DNA from 2 places in the Flavobacterium sp. HJ-32-4 genome. Region 1 is predicted to be linked to the other one. Evidence: riboswitches for the same ligand, from Rfam matches in the RefSeq annotation. Region 1 holds a riboswitch; the other holds the start of a gene.
What was found. Region 1 has a riboswitch for S-adenosylmethionine ahead of MKO97_RS00545 (homocysteine S-methyltransferase family protein). Riboswitches for the same ligand answer to the same signal wherever they lie in the genome.

Region 1 (4,215 bases):
TCGTTTAGCGCGGACTACCAATACAACCATTACCACGATGCGGATAATACCGTCGATAACGAGTACGACTTCCTTTCGGCCAGCCTGATTTACCAGAAGAAAGACAGCAAGTGGGAGTATAAATTCTCGGCCACCAACCTTTTGAATACGACGACACTCAACAGTGACAGTTTTTCCCAATTCATTACAAGCACCCAACAATACCGGGTCCAGCCGCGTTACCTGATCTTCTCGATGAAGTACAATTTGTAAGGAACTGCCCAAACATAAAAAAGCCCGTTCAAATGACGGGCTTTTTCTATGTAGGGATGGAATTGTTAGAGTCCGAAAGCGCTTTTCACAGCGTCAACATAGTCGAGTTTTTCCCATGTAAACAGTTCGACTGTTACGGCTTTCTCAGAACCATCGGGCGAACGGAATTTCTTAGTGACGGTTTCCGGTGTGCGGCCCATGTGACCGTATGCCGCCGTTTCTGAATAAATCGGGTTACGCAGCTTCAGGCGTTGCTCGATGAAGTACGGGCGCATATCAAACAGCGCTTCTACTTTCTTCGCGATTTCACCGTCACTCAGTCCGACTTTTGCCGTTCCGTATGTGTTAATATAAATACCCATCGGTTTGGCTACGCCGATTGCGTAGGAAACCTGCACGAGGATTTCATCTGCTATACCGGCAGCCACGAGGTTTTTCGCGATGTGACGGGTAGCGTAGGCAGCGGAACGGTCTACTTTCGACGGATCTTTTCCTGAGAAAGCCCCGCCTCCGTGTGCGCCTTTTCCACCGTAGGTATCCACGATGATCTTACGGCCCGTGAGTCCGGTATCGCCGTGAGGCCCGCCAATCACAAATTTCCCTGTAGGATTGATGTGGTAGTGGATGGCGTCGTTAAACAAGTGTGCGTATTCCGGATTCTTCGCGATGATGCGCGGAATGAGGATTTCGATAATATCTTTTTTGATCTTGGCCAACATCGCGGCTTCCTGGTCGAAGTCGTCGTGTTGGGTAGAGATCACGATCGCGTCGATCCGTACCGGTTTGTTGTTGTCGTCGTATTCTAATGTTACCTGTGACTTGGCGTCCGGGCGGAGGTAGGTAATCTCTTTGTTCTCGCGACGCAGTTCTGCCAATTCCTGCAGCAACTTGTGCGATAGGTTGAGCGCCAATGGCATATAGTCGGCCGTTTCATTGGTGGCGTATCCGAACATCATGCCCTGGTCGCCGGCGCCTTGCTCTTCTTTATTGGCACGGTCAACGCCCTGGTTGATATCCGCCGATTGTTCGTGGATGGCCGACAGGATGCCACACGAGTTGGCTTCGAACATATATTCGCTTTTCGTGTATCCGATCTTACGGATGACATCACGTGCGATTTGTTGTACGTCAAGGTAAGTGTTCGATTTCACTTCGCCCGCCAGGATGACCTGTCCGGTGGTGACAAGCGTTTCGCAGGCTACTTTCGACTCGGGGTCGAAGGCGAGGAAATGATCGATGAGCGCGTCCGAAATCTGGTCGGCAACTTTGTCGGGATGTCCTTCACTGACAGATTCCGACGTAAAAAGATAGGCCATAGTTATTTTTTTATGGCGGGAGGAGATTCGTGAAGACGTCGCGGGGCTAAAGAGGATCACTGCTTTAGCATTTTTTAGCGAGGTTGCAATCAGGCAAATTTTTCCTCCCGGGATTTTCGGTTGCAAAGATAGGGGAAAAGTTCGGAAGTGCAAAAGTTGTTAGTAGTCAGTTGTCAGTAGTTGGTAGTCAGTGGTTGGTAGTCTGTGGTCGGGTCGACCCCTACAGACTACTGGCTACTGACCACCGTCTACTTTCTCAATCGTTTGCGACGATTTGTTTGCGAAATCCAAACCCATTGCCGACCTTTGCAGCGTTCATATATTTAGTGTTTGTTATCACGAAAGGCCGAGGGACTAGACCCGGTGACGCCTTAGCAACCCTGCTCCCGCAGAAGGTGCTGCATTCTACCCTAATCGTTGATGGGGAAAGATAACCCGGGATTATTCCCTCTCTTTCATGATAACCTTTACAAGCAGAACGCCCCGCCCGAAACACGGGACGCGGTGGTGCTGGACATTTCATTGGTACTATTGATTGAAAGATGGCTGATATCCGAAAAGAATTAGAAAAACGCATCCTCGTCTTAGACGGGGCCATGGGGACGATGTTGCAACGCCACCGATTCGAAGAGGCGGATTTTCGCGGTGAGCGGTTCCGTGATTTCCCGCATCCCCTTAAAGGCAACAACGATTTGCTCTCGATCACCCAACCCGAAGCAGTGAAATCGGTGCACCGGGCGTATTTCGAGGCCGGCGCCGATATTGTGGAAACCAATACGTTTTCGGGCACGACCATCGGAATGGCCGACTACCATCTGGAAAGCCTCGTGTGTGAACTGAACTATGAATCAGCCCGAATCGCACGCGCCGTGGCCGATGAGTTCACCGATCGGCCGCGTTTTGTTGCCGGATCGATAGGTCCGACCAACCGCACCGCAAGCATGTCGCCCGATGTCAACGATCCCGGATTCCGCGCGGTCACCTTCGATGAACTCCGCATCGCCTACAAAGAACAGGTCGAAGCCCTTATCGACGGTGGTGTTGATCTGCTTCTCGTTGAGACGATTTTCGATACCCTAAACGCCAAAGCCGCTCTTTTCGCCATCGAAGAAGTGAAGGAAGCGCGTCACCTCGATATTCCGGTTATGGTGTCGGGTACCATCACCGATGCGTCGGGTCGCACGCTCTCAGGCCAGACGGTCGAAGCGTTCCTCATCTCTATCTCACATATTCCGCTGCTCAGCGTCGGATTCAATTGTGCTTTGGGAGCCGACCAACTCAAGCCGTACCTGAAGCGACTCGGACTCCGGACGTCACTGAACATTTCCGCGCATCCGAACGCCGGATTGCCCAATGCTTTCGGGCAGTATGACCAGACACCTGAGGAAATGCAGGCATTGATTCGGGAATACCTAAATGAAAATCTTGTCAATATAATAGGCGGCTGTTGCGGCACGACGCCCGAACACATTCGCCTGATTGCCTCGGTGGCTGCTGAATTTGAACCCAGAAAACGTCCCGAAGCCGTAACGATATAAGCCATGAACACGCCCTACAGCCCTACGAACGCCTCCGACTTCACCGACAGTGCCACTACTGCGCTTCCGCGTTACCTGACGCTATCCGGCCTCGAGCCGCTGATCGTTACGCCGGAAACGAACTTCGTCAACGTAGGCGAACGCACCAATGTCACCGGATCCCGTAAGTTTCTGCGTCTTATCCGGGAAGAGAACTATGAGGAAGCACTCGACATCGCACGGGCCCAGGTAGAAGGTGGCGCGCAGATCATTGATGTCAATATGGACGAGGGGATGCTCGATGGCGTGCAGGCCATGACCCGTTTCCTTAACCTGATTGCGGCCGAGCCGGATATCGCACGGGTGCCGGTCATGATCGACAGCTCGAAATGGGAAATCATCGAAGCCGGACTGAAAGTCATCCAGGGAAAAGGGGTCGTCAATTCGATTTCACTGAAGGAAGGCGAAGCGGCTTTCCTCGACCACGCCCGCAAAATCCGTCGATATGGCGCCGCGGTGATCGTGATGGCCTTCGACGAAGCGGGCCAGGCCGACACCTTCGAACGACGCATCGAAATCTGCAAACGATCGTATGACCTTTTGGTCGGAACCGTTGGTTTTCCGCCGGAAGATATCATCTTCGACCCCAATATCTTCCCTGTGGCGACGGGTATGGACGAACACCGCCGCAACGCCCTCGACTTCTTCCGCGCCACCCAATGGATACGGAAGAACCTGCCCTACGCCCATGTGAGTGGCGGGGTCAGTAACGTATCCTTTTCCTTCCGCGGCAATGACCGTGTGCGGGAAGCGATGCACTCAGCCTTCCTCTACCACGCGATTCGCCACGGCATGACCATGGGTATCGTAAATCCGGAGATGTTGGAAATCTATGACGAAATCGACAAAGAACTGCTGGAGTATGTGGAAGACGTGCTGCTGGACCGTCGTGACGATGCTACCGAACGACTGCTGGCCTACGCCGAAACGGTAAGGGGAAACAACGCCCAAGTCGAAAAACAAACCCAGGAATGGCGCAACGGCACGGTACGCGAACGGCTCACGCATTCGCTCGTGAAGGGTATTGATGAGTTCATCGAAATTGATGTCGAAGAAGCCCGGCTTTCGGT
Region 2 (4,215 bases), 1.3 Mb from region 1:
TGAACAGGCGTTCGGCTTCTTCCTTCGAATCAGGCTCGAGGCTAATGTGCATGTTATTGCCCGTTGCAACGGTGAACCCCATTTCTTCGGGCGCATCGGTCGCCATCAGTACATGCCCACCCAGGATAGGTAATTCGACGTGCAGCACCAGGTTTTTCAGACTTTCGCTCATAGGTGGCTGGTCGGGTGCCTGTGGAGCCTGGGCGAAACGCTGTATGCCGCCGCCGCTGAACTCAGAACGGAACACTGAACGGTAAAACAGGAAGGCTTCTTCCGTGTTGCCCGGAAAGTTAAGGTAGGTTGTCACACGCGCTTGATTGTCAGTGCGAAGCTCGTTACGAAGACGTCCGCGCGCTTCGATATACTGGTCGAGATTCTCCAATGCCATCGTGTATCCTTCTTTGAAGCCCATGCTGATAACGGCTTCGAGATCGGTTAGTGAGGCATAGGATATAAGCACTTCAACCACTGTATGTTGGTCCGCCTCGCGGAAGGTATTGCGCCAGTTCGACTGCGGAAACTCCGGATTGAGCTTACCGTTTTCGTCAGTGAACCCATCTGCCGCTGTGTAGAACTCCTTTGGCTGGACATCGCCATAATCAGCGCGGCAGTAATGACGGTCGCCGTCGGGTCCGACCATGCAGTAGAACCAGTGTCCACCCGCCCGGAAGTCCATTGATAGGGTTTCGGCTTTGTACGGCTTTGGTGCTAGCCATTGGTCGAGGATTTCCGGGTTGGTCCAGGCTTCCCAGACGAGGTCGCGGTTGGCGGCAAATTCGCGTGTGACACGGATAGTTTTGTCGTTTTTGTCGACGGTGAAGTCGAATTGCAAGTGGGCATTCATGGTTTTTCGTTTTTTTTCATATTAGACAATATCGTATCGAGTGCGTCGAAACGCTGTTTCCACAGATCTCGGAACTGGGCGAGCCATTGGTCGACTTCGGCCATTTTATCCGCTTCGAGGCTGTAGTGGATCTCACGCCCTTTCTCTTCCGGACGCACGAGTCCGCATTCCGACAAAATCTTCAAATGCTTGGACACGGCCTGGCGTGTAGAGTGGAAATGTTCGGCGAGGGCATTGGGTGTCATCGACTGGGTAGCGATCAACACCAGAATGGCCCTGCGGGTTGGGTCGGCGATGGCCTGGAAAACGTCTCTTCTCATTATGCAATCATTTGGTTGCAAATATATATGCAACCGTACAGTTGCGCAAATAAATGATGTAGTTTAACGTGATAACAGGAAATTACTTCGATCAAAATAACTCACTATCAAACACTTAAAAAATAATTTCTTTTTTTGTTTGGAAATTCAAAACTTTCCGGAATACCTTTGCGGAACGTTCTTACCCACACATCCTTATCCAGAAAGACCGAGGGACTTGACCCAATGACGTCTTGGCAACCTGCTGAAAAGTAAGGTGCCACATTCAACCCTGCGCTTAGCGCGGGGACAGATAAGCTTAGAATAAGTAGTTATTTTATCTCTTGATACACTGCTCTTCTGAACTTATCGGAAGAGCATTTTTTTTGCCCTTTCGGTATTCCGGATTTGGATATTTCACCTGTAATCCAAATATCCCTTATACCATGAAAGAGCACACCCGCATTCTACACGCCATTCCTGTTGATCCGCTTACCGGTTCGGTTTCGGTCCCGATTTACCAGACTTCCACGTTTGTGCAGGATGCACCCGGCCAACACAAAGGTTTTGACTATGCCCGCAGCAACAATCCGACACGGAAAGTACTGGAAGACCTCATTGCGCAACTTGAGCACGGCGCCCGTGGCTACGCGTTTGCCAGTGGCCTTGCCGCCATCGATGCAGTGGTCAAACTGCTCAAGTCGGGCGACGAGATCGTAGCGGTCGACGACATCTACGGCGGGGCGTTCCGTTTGTTTACCCACGTGTATGAGAAGTTCGGCATCACCGTGCGCTATGTGGATGCGACCAACCCGGCCAACGTGGCGGCGGCTATTTCCGATAAAACGGCGCTGATCTGGCTGGAATCGCCGACCAACCCAACCTTGAAGATTGCCGATATCCGGGCGATTGCGCGTATCGCGAAGGCACATGGCGTGTTGCTATGTGTCGACAACACCTTTGCGTCTCCGGCTTCGCAACAGCCAATCGCATTGGGCGCCGACCTGGTGGTGCACAGCGCGACGAAGTACCTGTCGGGCCACAGCGACCTCATCGCCGGACTGGTAGTAACGGCGACGGAAGAACTCGGTGACCGGATCAAATTCATACAGAACGCATCGGGTGCGATACTCGGGCCGTTTGACAGCTGGCTGGTGATCCGCGGAATTGAGACGTTGTCGCTACGTATCCGCCAACATGCGGAGAACGCGCTGAAGATCGCAACCTTCCTAGAAAGTGAAGAGTTGGTGAAGAATGTCTACTACCCCGGACTTCCCTCCCACCCAAACCACGAGGTCGCCCGAGGCCAACAACGGTATTTCGGCGGGGTGATCTCGTTTGACCTTACCGTAGACGACAAAGAACTTGCCTCACGGATTGTATCGACTACCCACCTTTTCAAACTGGCCGAAAGCCTGGGCGGCGTGAAAAGCCTGTGTTGCCTGCCGTGCGAAATGACCCATAAATCGATTCCGGTAGAGAAGCGCTACCAGGCCGGTGTGACGGACAGTTTGATCCGCCTGTCGGTTGGACTGGAAGATGCCGAGGATTTGATTGATGATTTGAAGCAGGCGTTTGAAGGAGCGAGAAGCGAGAAGCAAGGCGCGAGTAGCAAGGAGCAAGTAGCAACTCACCACTCCTACTCTGAACTATGAACTCTCAACCCTACCTCAAACTTCTAATATTTAACAATTCATACGGCTTTCCCGTAATCAAATCCCTGTAGGATTTCGTAAGGGACGCATCCGCCCCTCCCCTACTCTAAAATACAGATTCCCGCGGACATAGCGGTACGGGAAAACCGTAGAAATTGTTAAAAGGAAGGAGAGGCGAGCAAGGAGCAAGTATCAACTCACAGCTCCTACTCTCAACTATGAACTATGAACTCGAACTTCTAACATTTTTAACAATTTGTACGGCTTTCCCGTAACCAAATCCCTGTAGGATTTCGTAAGGGACGCATCCGCCCCTCCCCTAATCCAAAATACAGATTCCCGCGGACATAGCGGTATGGGAAAACCGTAGAAATTGTTAAAAGGAAGGAGCCGGCTAGCAAGGAGCAAGTATCAAGGAGCAAGTATCAACTCACAGCTCCTACTCACAACTATGAACTATGAACTCTCAACTATAAACTATAAACTCCACACTATGAGCGTACTTCCCGCCCCACGTAAACACCTTACCATCGGATTATTCGGCTTCGGCTGTGTCGGCTATGGCCTGTATGACGTCTTGCAAAAAACGCCCGGGTTTCCGGCACATATCAAAAAAGTCTGTGTACGCGATCCGCACAAGGCGCGTCCGATTGACGCATCGTTTTTTACGTATAACGCCAGGGAACTGCTGGACGACCCTGAGATCAACGTGATTGTCGAACTGATCGACGACGCCGAAGCTGCCTACCCGATCATTACCCGCGCGCTGCGCAACGGGAAGGCGGTGGTGTCGGCGAACAAAAAAGTGCTGGCGACACACTTCGCGGAATTCCATGCGTTGCAACAGGAAGTCGGGGTGCCACTGCTATATGAGGCCGCGGCCTGCGCGAGTATGCCGATTATCCGGAACCTGGAAGAGTATTACAACAACGACCTGCTGGAATCGATACAGGGTATCGTGAACGGCTCGACGAATTACATCCTGACGAAGACGGCCACCGAGGGCGTGTCGTATGCCGAGGCCTTGCGCGAAGCACAGGCGAAGGGCTATGCTGAAAGCGACCCGACGCTGGACACCGGTGGTTTCGACGCTAAATATAAACTGTTGCTGTTGCTGGCGCATGCGTTCGGACATGTGGCGGCGCCGGACGACATCCTGACGTTGGGTATAGACGGACTCGGCGCGCTGGAACTCAACTATGCCCGGGAAAAAGGCCTTAAGATCAAACTGGTAGCCGAGGCGTTCCGGCGGGCGGATGGGCGAATTGCGGCCTACGTGACACCGCGGTTTGTGGCGTCGCACGAGCGTTTGCATGGTGTAGACGATGTGTTTAACGGTGTGGTGACCCGCACGCGCTTTGCCGATGAGCAGTTTTTTGTGGGACGCGGCGCAGGTGCGCATCCGACAGCTTCAGCC

Region 2: another riboswitch for S-adenosylmethionine. It lies ahead of MKO97_RS09960 (PLP-dependent aspartate aminotransferase family protein); the one in region 1 lies ahead of MKO97_RS00545 (homocysteine S-methyltransferase family protein).

Annotation. Positions count from the first base shown of each region.
Region 1 covers NZ_CP092832.1:152,205-156,419, reverse strand. Annotated here, with positions in the region: gene MKO97_RS00555 (carboxypeptidase regulatory-like domain-containing protein) at 1-252, shown strand, start outside; gene metK (methionine adenosyltransferase) at 318-1,568, opposite strand; SAM riboswitch class I at 1,899-2,005, shown strand; gene MKO97_RS00545 (homocysteine S-methyltransferase family protein) at 2,111-3,106, shown strand; gene metH (methionine synthase) at 3,110-4,215, shown strand, end outside.
Region 2 covers NZ_CP092832.1:2,376,265-2,380,479, reverse strand. Annotated here, with positions in the region: gene MKO97_RS15140 (SRPBCC domain-containing protein) at 1-844, opposite strand, end outside; gene MKO97_RS09965 (helix-turn-helix transcriptional regulator) at 841-1,164, opposite strand; SAM riboswitch class I at 1,357-1,463, shown strand; gene MKO97_RS09960 (PLP-dependent aspartate aminotransferase family protein) at 1,590-2,798, shown strand; gene MKO97_RS09955 (homoserine dehydrogenase) at 3,292-4,215, shown strand, end outside.